2 regions of the Finegoldia sp. P3-F-LR genome follow, and region 2 is predicted to be linked to the other one. Evidence: a T-box and tRNA genes for the amino acid it is inferred to sense, from the RefSeq annotation. Region 2 holds a T-box; the other holds one or more tRNA genes.

Region 1 (10,211 bases), on a different contig from region 2:
AAACTTTCAGGAATGTTTTTATTTAATGCGATTCTTTCTCTGATTGCAGCTAATAAAGTTATCGCTAAAATGAAACCTAGTGAAGCACCGATAGCACTTGCTAATGTTTCAATTAAGTTGTATTTTTCTTTTACGTTTGCTAATGCAACACCCAATACTATACAGTTTGTAGTTATAAGAGGCAAGAACACACCAAGTGCGGAGTACAAGTTTGGACTCATTTTCTTCAATGCCATTTCTACGAATTGTACCAATGTCGCAATAACCAATATGAACACTATCGTTTGTAAGTATTCAATGTGAAATCTTTCTAGTATTTGAATTTGTAGAACGTAAGTAACGACAGATGCTATTGTGATAACGAAGAATACTGCCATACCCATACCAATAGCTGTTTCTGTTTTTGAAGATACACCTATCAATGGGCAAAGTCCTAAGAATTGACCAAATACGTAGTTGTTTACTAATAAGTAAAGAACTATTATTTTAAATACATTTGCTAACATTAGTCTTCACCTCTCATATTGTTCTTCTTTCTTTCTTGTTTTGTTAAGAAATAATTGTAAGTAGCTAACAATATTCCAAGTACCATGAATGCTCCAGGAGCTGCTGACATAATACCAATTGGAGGAATATTTCCTATTACAAGTTTTCCTAAGATTTTTCCTGAGCCTAATAATTCTCTGATGAATGCAACCAAAATGATTACAACACCATATCCCAAACCATTTGAGATACCATCCAATAATGATAAGAATACACCATTTTTAGATGCGAAAGATTCAGCTCTCGCTAAGATTATACAGTTTACAACGATTAGAGGAACGAATGCTCCCAATGAACTGTATAATGCTGGAACAAATGCTTCAAGTATCATTGAAACTAATGTTACGAATGTTGCGATTACAACGATATATGCCGGAATTCTTACTTTATCCGGAATAAAATTTCTAAGTAATGATATTACTATGTTTGAACAAATTAAAACGAATGTGAACGCCGCAGTCATACCAATTGCGTTTTCTACTGATGTTGATACACCAAGTACAGAACACAAACCTACCAATTGGATTAAAACTGGGTTGTTCTTAAGAATGCTGCTTGTAAAAACTTGTGCCGCTTTACTTTTCTTCATAATTTCCCTCCTATTTTAATCCTGCATTGGCCTTTTGAGCTACGTTCAATGCGTTTTTGGCTGCTGTAGTGGAATAAGTTGCACCACTTAAAGCTTGAATTTCGTTGTCAGCTTGTGGTTTTTTCACAGCTGCTATTTCTTTTTCCATAGATTTTCCAATAACTGATTTTACGAATTCTGGATCTCCAATTCTACTTCCGATACCTGGAGTTTCTTGTGTTTCAAGAATTGAATATCCTACGATTTTATTTTCATTGTTTACACCAAATACGAAAACAACATTTCCTGAATATCCACCAACGCCTGTAGCTTTATATACATGACCTACTGGTTTGCCACCTTTGATAGCTTCTTGTACGTCATCTAAGTTTTCGTCTTTTGCTTTCAAATCTTTTACTTTTGCTTCATCAAGAGGTTTAAAAGATTCTGCATCAGGAAAAGCTACCTTCAAAGATTTTTGATAATTTTCTAATCTTTTAGCTTCAATTTTAGGAGCTGTAACTTGGTTTGCAAATGCAAGTACAACCGCACTAATTGCAGTTATTATAAACAATCTAATAGCTAAATTTATTGAACTTCTCATATTCCTTGTTTACCTCCTCTACCAATTGGTGTTGGAACTGTATATTGATCGATAAATGGTACAGCACAGTTCATGAAGATTATCGCATAAGATACACCTTCTGGAAGGTTACCAAATTGTCTTATGATAGCTGTAAAGAAACCACAACCAATTGCAAATATAATTTGTCCTTTTGGAGTAACTGGACTAGTTGAATAATCTGTAGCCATGTAGAATGCACCCAAGATTAAACCACCAATAAATATGTTCATACAAGCGTCTTGAATTCCTACGCCGCAAATAAGTAATGTTACAAATGTTGTTGCGATGTAAACTAATGGAATTCTAAGATTAATTACTCTTCTATATAATAGATAAGCTACACCGATAAGTAATGCCAACGCACTAACTTCACCGATTGTACCACCCATGTTTCCTAAAAATGCATCCATAAAACTAACTGGTTGACCACCTGATAAAACAGTCGCATAAGTTTCTGCATCCACTGCTTTTGCTGTTATTGGAGCAGTGTAGTTACTCATTGCTTGTGCCCAACTTGCCATTATGAAAGCACGTCCTGCTAATGCAGGGTTCATAAAGTTAGATCCAATTCCTCCGAATAATTGTTTTACAATTACAATAGAAAATACCGATCCTATGATGATCATTGGAATTGGTAAAGTAACTGGCACGTTGAATGCCAATAATATACCTGTAACAACAGCTGATAAATCGCTAATTGTAGAAGGTTGTTTCATTATTTTTTGATAACAATATTCTGATAAAACACAAGCTATAACAGCTGCCAATACCAAAACTAAACTTCTCATTCCGAATTCGTAAACACTCACTATCAAAGCAGGAACTAAAGCGATGATAACATCAAGCATAATTCTTTGAATAGATACTGCACTTCTTTGATGAGGAGCAGCTTCTACGATTAAATGAGATAAGTCGTATTCTTTTTGTACAATTTCTTTATTTTCCATAGACTATCCCCTTTTCCTTTGTTGTGCTTTTAATTGAGTCTTTGCGTGTACAATTGCTTCAACTAATGGTCTGTTTGATGGACAAACATAGCTGCAAGTACCACATTCTATACAATCATTCAAATGCATTTTTTCTGCTCCTTCAAAATCACCATTCAATGATTTTAATTGCAAGAACAATGGCAATAAGCCGATAGGACATACATCCACGCACTTAGCACATTTAATACAAGGTTCTGGAGAAGCAAGAGTTGCATCTTTTTCATTCATGAAAATAATTCCGCCTGTTGTTTTAACAGTTGGAGCATCCAAATTGTATTGACAAGCACCCATCATAGGTCCACCAACTACAATCTTATATGGAGTTTCTTTGAATCCGTCACAATAATCAACTAAATCTTTGAATTTAGTACCGATTGGAACGTAAATATTCTTAGGTTCTTTGATAGCTGAACCTGTCATTGTAACTATTCTGTGAGTCAAAGGAATACTGTGAACTACAGCATCGTAAATCGCCATAGCACTTGAAATGTTCAAACCTTGAACTCCTCTTTCGTTTGATCTTTGAGCTTTAGAAATTTTCTTACCAGTAATTGCATTGATAAGTCTTCTTTCGTCCCCTTGTGGGTATTTAGTTTTAACAGCACAAATCGAAATATTTGTTTCATCCTTTGCGGCATTTTTCAAAATTCCGATAGCTTTTTGTTTGTTATCCTCAACCCCTATGTATCCTTTGTCGCAATCCATCAATTTCATGATAATTTTCAATCCACCGATTGCCTTTTGAGGATATAATTCCATATTAAGTTGGTCACTAGTTAAATAAGGTTCACATTCTGCCCCGTTTAAGATTACTTCCTCGATTTTTACATCTGGTTTTTTCTTCATCTTAATGTGAGTAGGGAATCCTGCTCCACCCAAACCTACTATACCAGCTTCTTTTATTCTTTCTAGGATAACTTCTTTTGATAATTGTGTGAAATCATCATTAGTTTCAGTGTATCCTAATTCGTTTAAACCGTCTGATTCGATTACTACAACTTCACCTTTTTGACCATTTGACAATACCATCTGCTCAATTTTCATAACCTTTCCACTAACTGAACTGTGAACAGGTGCTGAAATAGTCGCTTTAGATTCACCAATTTTTTGGCCCACTTTGACCTCATCTCCTACTTTTACTGTAGGTGTACAAGGCGCACCAATGTGTTGATGCAATGGGATATAAACCATTTTAGGTTCAAAATTTGTATCTAAAGGACAATTTTGAGTGTAGGATTTATGATCATCCATGTGAAATCCGCCTTTAAAAGTCAGATTTTCTAAACTCATTTTTTCACCCCTTTAATAAAATAAAAAATGGTGCAGAGAAAGAGACTTGAACTCTTACGGGATTATTCCCACTGCCCCCTCAAGACAGCGTGTCTACCATTCCACCACCCCTGCGTGATAAAGACCTTTTTTTACAAAGGTCTTTTAATATTTGTTAATAATATTTTTGATTAATTTAATGTAGTTTTTAGCCCAAACTTTGAAGTTTTTGTGCATATTTTCTTCAAGCTTAGTATCTTCGTAGAAAATTTTGTAAATATTGTATTGGTTTTCAACCTTTACAACGTAATATTTCGTCTCAGAAGAAGGAATATCGTCTAAAGTTTGACCATCTTTTGAAAAAGATTCGTTCGACAACCACTCTTTTACATTTCCAATTCCGCCGTTATAAGCCGCAATCGCCAAATCGTGATTTTTGAAATGGTGCAATAAATAGGACAAATAAGCCGTACCCATTTCAATATTCTTATCAGGTTTTTTCAAATCTTCCACTGTAAAGTGAGTGTTTCTCATATTGTTAATACTTTCAGCAGTGTCTGGCATCAATTGCATAAGACCCAAAGCTCCAGCTTTTGATTTTACACTTGGATCAAAGTTAGATTCAACTTTAATCACACTCATAACCAAAAGTGGATCAACGTTGTATTCTTTTGCGTATGTATTAACCAAATCGACATATTTCACTGGTCTTGTCATAGTTGAATAAGCGCTCACGCCAAATCCAACTAAAAACACAATCACAATAATAGAAATAATCGTGATTAAAAATCTTTTAATAAATTTCATAATTTTTTCCTATCTATTAGTTTGTCAACTTTTTGTAGCAGATCAGTTTCAGTCGTGTTGTTTACAATAACTTCGTCAAATTCACTAATTTTTTTCTCATAATCAAGTTGAGAATTAATTCTTGTAACTGCAGTATCGTAATCAAAGTTATTCCTATCCATTATCCTTTGAATTCTGATATTTCTATCAGCTACAACTACCCAATCTTCGTCGACATCGATATATTTGTCAATCAAATTTTTGCTTTCCAAATACATAGAAATTTCCAGAAAAATCAAATCAGATTTTTCCTTCTCAATTCTTTTTACTACTCTTAATATTATATCAGTATGTGTCAATTCTTCAAGTTTTTTTAGTAATGTTTTTGAATTAAATACAATGTTGGAAAGTTTCTTCCTATCGATGTTAGAATTTTCGTCCAAAATTCCTTCCCCAAACTCATCTATAAGCTTGTAATAAAGATCTGTTCCTTGTTCATAGATTTGGTGAGTAATCTCATCCAAATCTATTACAACAAAGCCTTTTTCTTTTATCCTTGTACACACCGTACTTTTTCCGCTGGCTATATTACCACATACTACAATGATTTTTTTATTTTGCATCATACCAATTATCTGCGCTGTTAACATCAATCTTCATGTCGACTTTCAAATCAACAGCATGTGTCATGACATCCTTCATTATTTCTAGGACTTTTTCTCTTTCATCTTCTGGACAATCAACAATAAGCTCATCGTGAACTTGCAAGATTAACTTGGCTTTTAGATTTTCTTCATTCAATCTATTATAGAATTTCACCATCGCAACTTTAATTATATCCGCTGCAGATCCTTGAATTGGCGTGTTAAGTGCCACACGTTCTCCAAAACTTCTCACGTTGTAGTTTTTGGATTTTAATTCAGGGATGTATCGTCTTCTCTTCATTATAGTTTCAACGTAGCCTTTTTCCTTACCAATTGCGACAATATCTTCCATGTATTGTTTGATGCCTTTGTACGTGTTCAAATAATTTTCGATATATTCCTTGGCTTCTTTTCTAGTTATGTGCAAATCTTTACTCAAAGAATAATCTCCAATTCCGTAAACAATACCGAAGTTTACAGCTTTTGCGTTGGATCTTTGAAGCGATGTTACCTTGTCAAAATCAACCTTGAACACTTCGCTGGCAGTTTTTCTGTGAATGTCTGCTCCGTTTTTGAATGCATCAAGCATCACTTCATCGTTTGCCAAATCAGCCAATACCCTTAGCTCTATTTGAGAGTAATCCGCATCCAACAGGACACTTCCTTCGCTTGGAACAAATGCTTTTCTGATAAGTCTTCCTTCTTCAGTTCTGATAGGAATGTTTTGCAAATTAGGGTTAGTAGAGCTAATTCTTCCAGTTTGCGCGATAGTTTGTTGGAAAGTAGTGTGGATTTTGCCGTCTTCTTTAATTAAATCAACCATTCCATCGATATATGTTGTTTTGAGTTTCGCAATAGTTCTATATCTTAAAATGTAGTCGATGATTTCGTGTCTACCACTTAAAGCCTCCAAAACTTCTTGGTCTGTCGATGGACCAGTTTTGTTCTTTTTTATTACAGGAAGCTCCAAATCTTCAAACAACACTTCTGCCAATTGCTTTGATGAGTTGATGTTGATTTTCTTGCCGATAAGTTCCTCAACACTGTCTTCGATTGATTTTATCTCATCTTCGAAAAGTTCTCCCATCTCAACCAAAGTTTCTTTTTCTACACAAACTCCCGTAAATTCCATATCGCACAATACTTTTATCAAAGGAATTTCAACATCTCTGTAAAGATGCATCATATCCTCTTCTTCGATTTCAGAAATCTTTTCGTACAATTTGTTTGTGAACATCATGTATTTTACTACGTAATTGTCGATTTCTTTGTCATCTGATTCCAAAATAGTCTTCTTGGATCTACCTTTACCAGTAATATCTTCAAGCGGCTTGAAATCATAACCGATAACTTTAGGGTCAGACCTTTCCATACTATAACTTGTCTTCGAAGGATCAAGCAAGTATTCTATGATGACAACATCGTCGTAATTGTACGAAATGTCGATACCATAACGCATCAAATGATAAATGCATGGTTTGATATCAAATGAAAGCTTGTTGATATCTTTTGATTCAAATTCTTCCTTGAATGATTTTACAATGTCTACGTTTCTTGTGATGTACACCTTATCAGTGTAAATTGCAAAAATCACAGGCTCATTGTCTACGTAATAATCATCATTGAACAATGCAAAAGTAAACTTTTTATTTTCTTTAATATAAGCTTTAATCTCATCTACGTTTTCATCTAAGTTTTCGTATTCAAACTTGTCACTAGATTCTTCATTTGGAAGTTTTTTGATAAAACTATTGAATTCAAGTTTTGTAAGAACTTCAATCAAATGATTCTTATCAGCTTCTTTTATCGAACAATCATCAATTACAAATCCCAATAAATCTTTTGGAACATCTGTGTTTATCGTTCCAAGTTCTCTACTTAGATATGCGATTTTTTCTCCATCGATGACTTTTTGTTTTGTTTTCTTACCTGAGATTTCATCTACATGTTCGTACAATCCCTCAATACTTCCGTATTTTTGAATGTATTTAAGTGCAGTCTTTTCACCAACGCCATCAATTCCGGGAATATTGTCCGATTTATCTCCCATCAAGCCTTTCAAATCAATCATTTGCTTAGGAGTAATTCCGTATTCTTCTTTTAGTGTATCCACATCGTAGATTTTCGTTTCAGTAATTCCTCTTTTTGTAAGAACTACCTTTGTATTATCGTCGATAAGTTGCAAATAATCCTTGTCACCAGTCAATAAATACACATCGTAGTTTTTTGATGAAGCTTGTTTTGCCAAAGTTCCAGCAATGTCGTCTGCTTCATATCCTTTTAAATCAATGTATGAAACTCCCATCGCTTTCAACAATTCTTTAAGCATATCGAATTGTGCGATAAGTTCTTCTGGAGTTTCTTGGCGATTACCCTTATATTCAGAATATTTTTCGTGTCTAAAAGTTGGCTCTTTTCTATCAAAACATACCACCACAAGCTCTGGATCGAGTTTTCCCATAACTGAATAATACATATTCATAAAACCAAACACACCATTTGTGTGAATGCCATCTTTTGTAGTCAAATCTCTGATAGCGTAAAATCCTCTGAATAAAAGCGATGAACCGTCAATAATTAAAGCTTTTTTTGACATTTTATAATCCCTTGTTTTCTTTTTCGATGGCCATTATCTTATCCACTCTTCTTTGGTGACGACCAGCTTCGAATTCATTTTCCAAGAAAGTTTTGATGATAAGTTTCGCAACCTCATCTCCAATTACACGCGCTCCGATGCAAAGCACATTTGCGTTGTTGTGATTTCTGCTCATTTTGGCACTGTATACATCCGACACACAAGCTGCTCTTATTCCTTCAAATTTGTTCGCTGCCAAGCTCATACCAATTCCTGTCCCACAAATCAAAATCCCCAAATCAGAGTTTTCTTGTTGGATTTCTTCGCAAACTTTCTTTGCATAATCTGGATAATCTACTGAATCAGCTGAATTTGTTCCCAAATCCATAACTTCATTTCCCAAACTTTTTATATATTCAACCATTGAATCTTTTAATTCAAATCCACCGTGATCGGCTGCTATTGCTATTTTCATAAAAACCTCCAAATATTTTATTACCTACATTTTATAATATGTTTATGTATTTATCAATTATTTGAAGAATTACACATTTTATGATAAAATATAGTTACAAAAATATGGGGATGTCTTGGTTTCGACAGGGATATTGAAGTTTGAATAGCGAGTCGTTTTCGTCTACAAACGTAAAAAAAGGACAACTAAATATAAACGCTGAAGATAATAACTTCGCATTAGCTGCCTAATAACGGCGGCCGATTCAAAAGCTAGAAAATCGTCCTGCGTTTTCTTTTTGAATCTCAACTAATTAGCAGGAACATCTCGTATATTTTCCTCTGATATATGAGATTATTTAAGAGGATATATCGATCATAGTTTTGTCAATTAAATTTTGATCGACGAATAAAACTTAATTGACTGCACTCGGAGAAGTTCTTAGGGATATATTTTTGGACAGGAGTTCGAATCTCCTCATCTCCACCACTAAAAAAGGTAGCCTTATATAGGCTACCTTATTTTATTAGTTTGCTTTTTGTTATTTCAATTCATTAATAATTACAGTCGAGTTGTCTCCTGCAAACACGTTGTGTTTCAAATTAGTTTGCGTATCGATGTATTCGATGCATTTGTCATCGTAAGTAAAATCAAATTTGCCTGATTTCTTGAAAATTTCTTTTCCTTCTGCGTTGTAAATTATAATCTCTCTTTTGATTCCACCGCTGTACTCACTTTTTACATTTTTCTTAAATCTTTGAAATCCTGCTGATTTGAACACCAATGCACTGCACGACGCCAAAAATATAAGTACAACTACCAAAATAATCCATATTTTTTTCTTCACATTTTTCGTTTTATTTTCTTCTGACATTTTATTCCCCCTTTTTTTATTTCCCAAATTTTTATGAAACGCTTTTCAAATTATAAAAGAACGTTTTAAAATATCGTTGTTATTTGTCATGTTAAAATACTTTAACACTATATGATTTATTCGTTAAATATTTCGTTTTTTATTTGACTAAACGATTCCAATATTGATATAATATTATTATAGCAGAAACATATAAGTTTTTGTACAAATTACAAAAGGAGTGATTTATTATGGCAAACGGAGTACTTCATATTCCAGGTTTTATTCACTTTGGAGAAGGAGCTTTTTCAAAATTAAGTGAATTAAAAGGTAAGAAAGCAATCATAGTTACAGGCGGTAATTCTATGAAGAAAAACGGTTTCGTAGACAGAGCTTGTGAAGAATTGAAGAAAGCAAACATGGAAGTATGTGTTTTTGATGGCGTTGAAGAAAATCCATCAGTTACAACTGTTGAAGCAGGCGCTAAGAAAATGCAAGAATTCCAACCAGATTGGATTGTAGCATTAGGTGGCGGTTCTGCAATGGACGCTGCAAAATGTATGTGGGCTTTTTATGAACATCCTGAATTAAAATTCGAAGACATTATCGAACCAGGATCACTTCCAGAACTTCGTAAAAAAGCAAAATTTGTAGGAATTCCATCAACTTCTGGTACAGCAAGTGAAATCACAGCATTCTCAGTAATCACTGATACAGAAAAACACATCAAATACCCATTGGTATCTGATCACATCGTCCCAGACATCGCTATAGTAGATCCAGTCCTACCATCTAAGATGCCAAAATCAGTTACAGCAAATACTGGTATGGACGTTGTAGCACACGCAACTGAAGCATTAGTATCTAATATAGCTAACGATTATACTGATGCACTTGCAATT
Region 2 (10,211 bases):
CCTTTACAAGTCCAATTTCAAAAATATTATCAGCATTTTCCAAAACCATTGTAATTCTTTCAAGACCCATACCAGTATCTATATTTGGATGAGCAATTCTTTCGTATTTTCCATCAGCAGTTTTGTTGAATTGTGTGAATACCAAATTCCATACTTCCAAGAATCTTTCGCCCTCATCACCTGGTTTTGCATCTTCTCTAGGGTCAAATTCAAATCCTCTATCTACGTGAATTTCAGAACATGGTCCACAAGGTCCTTGATCTAGTTCCCAGAAGTTGTCAGCTTTTCCTAATTTAACAACTCTTTCTGGACTAACTCCTACATCATTTACCCAAATATTGTAAGCTTCTTCGTCTTCTTCATATACAGTTATCCACAATATATCTTTTGGTACTTCTAATTCATTTGTCAAGAAGTCCCAAGCCCATGTAATAGCTTCTTTTTTGAAATAATCTCCAAAAGAGAAATTACCAAGCATTTCAAAGAAAGTACCATGTCTTTGAGTCTTTCCTACTTCGTCAATATCAGCTGTTCTGATACATCTTTGTGAAGATGTTGCTCTGTCTTTTTTTAGTTTTTTCTCACCTGTAAAATACTTCTTCAAAGGAGCCATACCAGCATTTATAAGTAGAAGACTTTTATCATCTTGTGGTATAAGAGGAAATGATTTAATAACAAGATGTCCCCTTTCCCCAAAATAATCTAAGAATTTTTTTCTAATTTCATTTAAACCATAATCTTTCATTATAACCTCACTAATTTTTAAAAAACATTTTAATTTTATCCTTAAAATGTAAATATAATATTTTAACTGTAGCAACGAATGGAACTGAAAGTATCATACCTACAACTCCAAACATTCCTCCACCTATAATCAAACTAACAATTACTAACAATGGATTAATGCCAATTTTTGAACCTAATAATTTAGGAGCAAGAATATTATTTTCAACCCATTGAATAGAAACAAATACAATTACTACAACCACCGCTTTTAAAGGGCTGTCCAAAAAAGCCAAGATAAAGGCTGGAGTAACCGCTATAAAAGGACCAATGTATGGAATAATATCGCCAACCATAGTAAGTATTCCAATTATTATCGCAAAATCGACTTTCATAATGATTAAGGCAATTGCAGTCAATACTCCAACGAAAATTGCCATAATTAATCTACCACGAATGAATTCACTGTAAGCTTTATCCATATCAGAACAAATACTCAAAAATTTATCTTTATTTTCATTTGGTATGAATCCCATTATAAAGTCAATGCACTTTTCTTTATCTAATAACATATAAAAACTTACAACTGGAACTAAAACAATTCTGAGTAAATTGCTGAATATATTTCCCGTAACATCTCCAGTTTGGGATAATTTGTCCAGTATAGAAGTTTGGATAGTTCCAAGCTTTTGGTTAATTGTTTGCATTGCATTGGACATAATTTTGCTAATGTTAGGATATTCTTTAAATATTTTATTGTTGATAGCATTTAGTTTCACAGAAATATCCGACATAAAGCCAGGTAAGCTTATTATCATTTTTTTAATTTGTTGTATAGTTTGTGGAACGACAATCATCCCCAATAAAATAATCAAGAGGATTACTATAACGTAAATGATTAAAATAGCTATTGATCTTTTAACTCCTTTTTTTTCAATATATTTTACCAAAGGATTTATAATATATGAAAGCACTATTCCTATCAATAAAGTATTAATTGTATGATATATAATTGGATATTTTGAAAATAAAGCTGCAATTCCCAGCAATATAAGTATTAGTATTGTAGTCTTTTTTATTTTATGAAAATTAAATACAATTTTGTATTTTTCGTCTACTTTACTATTTCCCACAGTAATCAGAAAATAAGTTCCAAAAACCATGAAAATAATAGTTATAAATATTAATGCATTTCGCAAAAATTCAGAATTAATAAGCATATCTATTTCTCTTTGCTAATTAAATCTTGCAAACTCACGTTTTTTATACTGTTAATCATATCATCATGCATTTGAGTCCAAATAAGCCTAGATGGACAAGTGTCTTCTCTTGAACAAAGTCCTGGAACTACAGAGCATTCTGTCACTCCAAAAAACTCTTCTAAACACTCCAAAATTTCAGCTACTGAAATTTCTTTTGGAGATTTTTTCAATAAATAACCACCTTGCACACCTCTAACTGAAATCACCAAATCTTGTTTTTTCAATTCTCGTATAAGTTGTTCTAAATAATTATTACTAAGTCCTGTGGCTTTAGATATTTCATTTAAACTAACAGGATTATCTCCATATTTTTTGCCTAAATATATCATAGCCGCAAGCCCGTATCTTCCTCTAGTAGATAATCTCATAAGCCCTCCTATTTATGATAAATTTTATCATAGTAAAATAGTTGTGTAAATATCCTATTGCAATAATAATAGTAGATTAAGAAAACTCAATCTACTATTACCAAAATTATTTAACAATTATATTAAAAATTCTACCTTTTACATAAATTTTCTTAATAACATTTTTGTTTTCAAGATATTTTGCTACAACATCATCCTTGATAGCTTTTTCAAAAACTTCATCTTCAGAAGCATCTCTACCTATCTCTACAGTTGTTCTAAGCTTACCATTTACTTGTATAGGAAGTTCTATTACATCTAATATCGTCTTTGATTCATCATATTCTGGCCAACTAGCTTCGTGAACATATCCTTCATATCCCATTCTTTGCCAAATTTCTTCTGTTATATGAGGGCAAACAGGATTTAATAATATCAAGAATATCTTATATTGTTCTTTAGAAATTTTATCTAAGTTGTTGAATTCATTCAAAAATGTCATAAGTTGAGCGATTGCTGTATTAAATTTTAAATTTTCATAATCTTCACTTACTTTTTTAATAGTTTGATGCGTTAAAGTTTCCATTTTTTCAAAATTAGAATCTTCATCTACTAATTCTTGTGTTCTCCATACTTTATCTAAGAATTTTCTACAACCTTTAACTCCATTTTCAGACCAAGGAGCTGATTTTTCAAAATCTCCAATGAACATTTCATAACATCTCAAAGTATCTGCACCAAAATCTCTGACGATATCATCTGGGTTTACAACATTACCACGAGACTTACTCATTTTTTCGTTGTTGTCACCTAAAATCATTCCATGGCTAGTCCTCTTCATATATGGTTCTTTTGTAGGAACTACTCCAATATCATACAAGAACTTGTGCCAAAATCTTGAATACAATAAGTGAAGTGTAGTGTGTTCCATCCCACCGTTATACCAGTCAACTGGAACATAATAGTCTAAGTTTTCTTTACTTGCTATCGCTTCATCATTATTAGGATCAGTATATCTCAAATAATACCAAGAAGATCCTGCCCATTGTGGCATAGTATCAGTTTCTCTTACAGCATCTCTACCGCATTTTGGACATTTTGTGTGAACAAATTCATCTATATTTGATAGTGGTGATTCTCCATTATCTGTTGGTTCATAATTATCGACCTTAGGCAATGCTAATGGTAAATCTTTTTCTTCCAAAGGAACCCATCCACAATGTTCACAATAAACCAATGGAATTGGTTCTCCCCAATATCTTTGTCTAGAAAAAACCCAATCTCTTAATTTGTAGTTTGTTTTCTTGTGACCTATTTCTTTTTCTTCAATGTATTCATACATTTTTTGTTTTGCTTCGTTTACACTCAAGCCATTCAAAAATTCAGAATTAATAAGATTTCCTTCGTTTGTTTCGGTGAATGCAGAGTTTTCTATGTCAGATCCTTCAATTACAGGAATCATTTCAATGTTAAATTTTTTAGCAAATTCATAGTCTCTGTCATCGTGCGCAGGAACTGCCATAATAGCGCCTGTTCCATAAGTCATCAATACATAATCTGATACATAAACTGGGATATCTTTGTTAGTCAATGGATTGATTGCTGTTAAGCCATCAATTTTGTATCCTGTCTTTTCTTTAGATAAATCTGTTCTTTCTAATTCCGATTTCTTAGCTACTTCTTGTCTGTAGCTTCTAATTTCTTCGATATTTTTAATTTGATCACTATATTTTTCAATCAAAGGATGATCAACAGAAATAACCATGTAAGTTGCACCAAATATAGTATCTGCTCTTGTTGTAAAAACAGTAATTTTTTCGTCAACTTCTTTTAATGGGAATTTAATTTCTGCACCGTATGATCTTCCAATCCAGTTTATTTGTTGAGATTTTATTCTATCCAAATAATCAACATCTTTTAAATCATCTATAAGTCTATCAGCGTATTCAGTTATTTTAAGCATCCATTGATTCTTAACTTTTCTGATTACTTCTCCACCACATCTTTCGCAATGACCGTTTATTACTTCTTCATTTGCAAGTCCTGTTTTACATGAAGGACACCAGTTAATAGGCATTTCTTTTTTATATGCAAGTCCTTTTTTAAACATTTGGATAAAAATCCATTGAGTCCATTTATAATAATCTGGGTCTGTTGTGTTTATTTCTCTGTCCCAATCAAAAGAAAAACCGATTGATTGCATCTGTCTTTTGAAGTTTTTGATGTTATTTTCTGTAACAATTTCAGGTCTTATTTTATTTTTAATAGCAAAATTTTCTGTAGGAAGTCCAAATGCATCCCAACCCATTGGATACAAAACATTATATCCTTGCATTCTTCTTTTTCTTGAAACGATATCCAATGCAGTATATGGTCTTGGATGGCCTACGTGTAGTCCTTGTCCAGAAGGATAAGGAAACTCTACTAATGCATAGAATTTTTCTTTTGACTTATCATCAGAAGTCTTAAAAGTTTTGTTTTCTTCCCAATATTTTTGCCACTTTTTCTCAATTGAATTCGGATTATATCTATCCATTTTTACCTCCAAATAATAAAAAATTCGCCTCTTACAAAGAAGAGACGAAATAAAATTCCGCGGTACCACTCTTATTGGTTAATCCCACTCAAATCTTTAACGCAGATATACGAATATTCTATTAATAAACAAGTTCAATAATCTCAAATATTGATTCGCACCAACCACCAATTCTCTGAAAATTTTTAATTATTTACTACTTTTATTCAAATACTATTATAAAAACTTACTATTATGATATCACATAACAGAATTAAATTCAATATTAGTATTCACAATGTCCAACAGTTCTAGGGAATGGAATGACATCTCTTATGTTTGACATTCCAGTCATATACATAACCATTCTTTCAAAACCTAAACCAAATCCACCGTGTTTAACTCCGCCGTATTTTCTTAAATCAAGATACCATTTGTATTCTTCTTTGTTGAATCCTAATTCATCCATTTTCTTATCCAACAATTCGTATCTTTCTTCCCTTTGACTTCCACCAATTAATTCACCAATTCCTGGAACTAAAAGATCTGTTGCAGCAACTGTTTTGTTGTCGTCGTTAAGTCTCATGTAGAATGCCTTGATTTCTTTTGGATAATCAGTAACAAATACCGGCCCGTCAACAACTTTTTCACTCAAATATTTTTCGTGTTCTGTTTGTAAATCCATTCCCCATTCAACAGGATATTCAAATTTTTCTCCTGATTTTTGTAAAATTTCAACAGCTTCAGTATAAGTTAATTTTTTGAATGATTTATTGGCAACTTTTGTTAATCTTTCAATTAAGTTCTTGTCTACAAAACTGTTGAAGAATTTAATTTCTTCTTCACAATTTTCCATAACATCTTTTATGATATATCTAACCATATCTTCAGCCAAATTGCATACATCATCCAAATCAGCAAAACATATTTCAGGTTCCATCATCCAGAATTCTGCAGCATGTCTAGGAGTATTAGAGTGTTCACTTCTGAAAGTTGGTCCAAATGTATACACATTTCTAAATGCTAATGCGTAAGCTTCTGCTTGTAATTGACCACTTACAGTTAAGTTAGTAGATTTTGAGAAGAAATCTTGTGAAAAATCAACATTTCCATCGTCATCTTTTGGGATATTATCCAAATCTAATGTTGTAACTCTGAACATTTCTCCAGCGCCTTCAGCATCACTACCGGTTATTATTGGAGTATGAACATATACAAATCCTCTTTCATTAAAGAATTTATGAATAGCAAATGCTAATCTACTTCTAACTCTAAATACAGCATTAAATGTATTTGTTCTTGGTCTTAAATGTAATATTGTTCTCAAAAATTCAAAAGTATGTCTCTTCTTTTGAAGTGGATAATCATCTGTAGATTCCCCTTCAACTATAATTTTTTCTGCTTGAATTTCAAAAGGTTGTTTAGAATTTGGAGTCAAAACTAATTTACCAATAACAATAATTGCTGAGCTTAATTTTAACTTTTCACACTTTTCAAAATCTTCATTATCTTTTCCTACTACTATTTGAACTGGATTGAAGAAAGTTCCATCGTTTAGTTCAATAAAACCAACATTCTTACTGAATCTTGAGTTTTTAGTCCAACCTCCAACTTCAACTTCTTTGTCAGAATACTTTTCGTAATCTTTAATCAAATCTTTAATTAATATCATTCTTTACTCCTCGTTTTTTTATATATTTTGCTTTCATGTCCAATATCTTTTGGATCGTAATATTTTTGATTTTTTAATTCGTCTGGTAAATATTGTTGATACGAATCATCATTATGTGGATATTTGTATCCAATCCCTCTGTCCAATGATTTTGCTCCACTATAGTGCGCATCTTTTAAATGACTAGGAACATCGTAAATCTTATTTTGTCGAATATCTTCCAAAGCCTTGTCAATTGCGACATAAGACGTATTAGATTTCTCACTAGATGCAAGATAAATTACACCATTCGATAAATTTATCCTACATTCTGGTAACCCTATTAAATTAACTGCATTGAACACATTAATAGCGACAGTCAAAGCTTCTGGATTTGCTAGTCCAATATCTTCTGATGCAAAAATCACCATTCTTCTAGCAATAAATTTAGGATCTTCTCCACTTTCAATCATTCTTGCTAAGTAATACAAAGCTGCGTCAATATCAGAACCTCTCATAGATTTAATGAATGCCGATATAACATTATAGTGATCTTCTTCTTTGTCATATTTCAACACAGGTTTAAATACCGAATTTTTTATCGCATCTTCATCTATGATTAAACATCCATTAACTAAATCTGAGCTTTCGACTGCAATTTCCAAAGCATTCAAGGCACTTCTTGCATCTCCATTTGCAGAATTGACAAGAACATCAATTGCTTTTTCATCAAATTGAATGTTCATTTCTCTAAGCTTTTTATCTTCTGTAAGCGCATTTTCTATGATATTTCTAATATCTGTATCAGTCAACGGTTTCAACTCGATAATTTGACATCTAGATAAAAGAGCCTTGTTAACTTCAAAGAATGGATTTTCTGTAGTAGCGCCTATCAGTGTAATTGTACCGTCTTCAACATATCCAAGCAATGCATCTTGTTGCGATTTATTAAATCTGTGAATTTCGTCTATAAACAAAACGGTTTTTTTATTATACATACTCAAATTATTTTTAGCTGTTGAAATGACTTCTCTAATATCTTTAACTCCACTAGAAATAGCAGATAATCTTTCGAACAACGAATTAGTTTGGTTCGAAATTATTTCTGCCAAGGTTGTTTTTCCAGTTCCGGGAGGCCCATAAAAAATCATGGAAGGAATTTTATCAGCCTTTATCAACCTATTCAAAAGCTTTCCTTCTCCAACCACATGGGATTGCCCAAAATATTTATCCAAACTTTTAGGTCTGAGTCTATTTGCTAACGGCGAACTATTTTCTTTTTGTAATTGTAAATTATATTCAAATAAATCCAAAATATTTCCCCTTTAACATTTATTTTATTTATATCTTACCACAAAAACTAAATATCGTTAAATAAAAATTAAAGGTCGGATAATCACCCGACCTTATTCATTATCTAATTTTGATATTTCCTCGTTAAAAGATTTAACATCTGTAAATTCTCTATACACAGAAGCAAAACGAATATATGCCACCTTGTCAATCTTCTTAAGCTTTTTCATTATTAATTCACCTATTTCAGATGAATCTACCTCCCTTTTATTGCTATGTGTTAATTCAACTTCTATCTCTTTAGTAGCCTCAAGCAACACTGAATCTGGAACGGGTCTTTTTTCACAAGACTTTTTCATTCCACGATACACTTTATCCCTATCAAAAGCTTCTCTGTTTTTATCTTTTTTTACCACTGTAAGGTTATTAAAATCATATCTTTCATAAGTGGTAAATCTTTTGTGACAAGAAATACATTCTCTCCTTCGTCTAACTATCTTATCATCTTCCGATGCTCTAGTATCTACAACTTTTGTATCAGATGCATTACAGAACGGACATTTCATTAGAATCCTCTTCTCTTCAAGAATGAAGGTATTTCTATATCGTCGTAATCTTTTTCAGAAGTTTCTTCTGATTTTTGAGAAACTGAATCAGATTTTTTGTTTGATTTTAATTTGTTAGCCATTGGATTGTCAGAATCAAATCCTGTTGCAATAACAGTAATCTTGATGTCATCTCCTAGTGAATCATCGATACCAGCACCAAATATAATATTAGCATCTGGATCTACTTCTTCTCTAATTAATTCTGCAGCTTCATTAACTTCGAATAATCCTAATTCTTTTCCAGTAACGTTAATTAACACAGCTTTTGCTCCACCAATTGATGTTTCTAATAAAGGAGATTTAACTGCAAGTTTAGCAGCTTCCATTGCTCTATTATCTCCGTTTGCTTTACCAATACCCATATGAGCAATACCTTGGTTTAACATAATTGATCTAACATCTGCAAAGTCTAAGTTGATTAAGTTAGGTACAGCGATTAAATCAGAGATACCTTGAATACCATCCATTAGAACTTCGTCAGCCATCATGAAAGCTTCAGACATTGTAGTTCTCTTATCGGAAATTTGTAACAATTTATCGTTAGGAATAATTACCAAAGTATCAACTTTTCCCTTCAAAGCTTCGATACCTTGTTCAGCTTGCATTTGTCTTTTTCTTCCTTCGAATGTAAATGGTTTTGTTACAACACCAACTGTAAGTATTCCTTTTTCTTTTGCAATTTGAGCAACTATTGGTGCAGCACCAGTACCAGTTCCACCACCCATACCAGCAGTTACAAATACCATGTCTGTTTTGTCAAGTGCTTCTTCGATTTCGTTTCTACTTTCTTCAGCAGCTTTCATACCAACTGCAGGATTAGCTCCGGCTCCCAAACCCTTTGTAATCTTGCTTCCGATTTGCAATTTAGTATTAATATCTAAATTATTTAAAATTTGTTTGTCAGTATTAACTGCAACAAATTCTACACCTTGCAAACCTTCTTCTTTCATTCTCTTTACGGCATTATTTCCGCCGCCACCAACACCAATTACTTTGATTTTGGCTAAATCATTATCTTCTAGTTCCATATCAAAAGTCATAACATCCTCCTAATTTGTAATTAAAATTCCTTTTAATCTCTTTAACTTAATTATACTACAAGTTCAACAATATTTTTAATGACATTTAGCGTTTTTCACTTCTCATTTGTTTTGTACCTGTAGTTTAATCTTTATTATATTTAATTATTTTCAGCTATATTTAGCTATGTTGATTTGTATCTCTAACATTTTTGAAGTTTGTTGCTCTTTCTTTGAGTTTGATATAATTTTAAAATCATAAAACTAATAATACACCAATGTATTATAAATACACCATATTTTTTATGCATCTTATAAAATCTTTTTTCAAGGCAAACTCCAAAACTGTAATTACTCAGTTTGTTCTGGATTTTCTTTTATCAAAAATGGTTTTTGAGGATCTTTAGTATCTAGTATTTTTGTGTTTATACTTTTAGTACTAATTTCTTTTAAAATCTTCGAAATATTATTTGATTTCTTCTCTGAGTCATTTAAATCTCCAAAAAACACTTTTATTTCGTTTTTTGTAACCATGGTTACATCGTTTGAATTTACGACGTTAATTTCAGTTAATTGTTCTAAAATTTTGTGTGAATAAAGATTATACAAAAACTCATAAAATTTTTCGTCTGATTTTAAATTACTAATTTTTAACAGATTTTCATTTGCTCCAACAATTTTAACAATTTTTGAATAGTCTATTCTATCCTTGTTCTTTGCAATTTTAAAATCTGAATCTACGAAAATTTTATCTTTTCCAACTTCAAAATAACAAATATCATTTGCCTCTTCC

The links. A T-box is a leader RNA that pairs with one kind of tRNA and senses whether it is charged. The one in region 2 lies ahead of leuS (leucine--tRNA ligase), so its partner is inferred to be a tRNA-Leu.
Region 1: it has a tRNA-Leu gene. The T-box ahead of leuS (leucine--tRNA ligase) is inferred to sense a tRNA for this amino acid. The anticodon was not compared.

The regions. Positions count from the first base shown of each region.
Region 1 is NZ_JBRFJE010000005.1:3,325-13,535, reverse strand. Features, by position in the region: gene ACU68U_RS03080 (electron transport complex protein RnfA) at 1-506, opposite strand, end outside; gene rsxE (electron transport complex subunit RsxE) at 506-1,135, opposite strand; gene ACU68U_RS03070 (FMN-binding protein) at 1,146-1,718, opposite strand; gene ACU68U_RS03065 (RnfABCDGE type electron transport complex subunit D) at 1,715-2,686, opposite strand; gene rsxC (electron transport complex subunit RsxC) at 2,690-4,018, opposite strand; tRNA gene ACU68U_RS03055 (tRNA-Leu) at 4,047-4,132, opposite strand; gene ACU68U_RS03050 (lytic transglycosylase domain-containing protein) at 4,163-4,804, opposite strand; gene coaE (dephospho-CoA kinase) at 4,801-5,409, opposite strand; gene polA (DNA polymerase I) at 5,396-8,023, opposite strand; gene rpiB (ribose 5-phosphate isomerase B) at 8,025-8,477, opposite strand; RNA gene ssrA (transfer-messenger RNA) at 8,584-8,945, shown strand; gene ACU68U_RS03025 (hypothetical protein) at 8,998-9,330, opposite strand; gene ACU68U_RS03020 (iron-containing alcohol dehydrogenase) at 9,561-10,211, shown strand, end outside.
Region 2 is NZ_JBRFJE010000010.1:11,450-21,660, reverse strand. Features, by position in the region: gene alaS (alanine--tRNA ligase) at 1-745, opposite strand, end outside; gene ACU68U_RS05165 (AI-2E family transporter) at 756-1,943, opposite strand; gene ACU68U_RS05160 (RrF2 family transcriptional regulator) at 1,946-2,353, opposite strand; gene leuS (leucine--tRNA ligase) at 2,460-4,868, opposite strand; T-box leader at 4,906-5,086, opposite strand; gene asnS (asparagine--tRNA ligase) at 5,134-6,519, opposite strand; gene ACU68U_RS05145 (replication-associated recombination protein A) at 6,516-7,811, opposite strand; gene nrdR (transcriptional regulator NrdR) at 7,905-8,357, opposite strand; gene ftsZ (cell division protein FtsZ) at 8,357-9,439, opposite strand; gene ACU68U_RS05130 (cell division protein FtsQ/DivIB) at 9,770-10,211, opposite strand, start outside.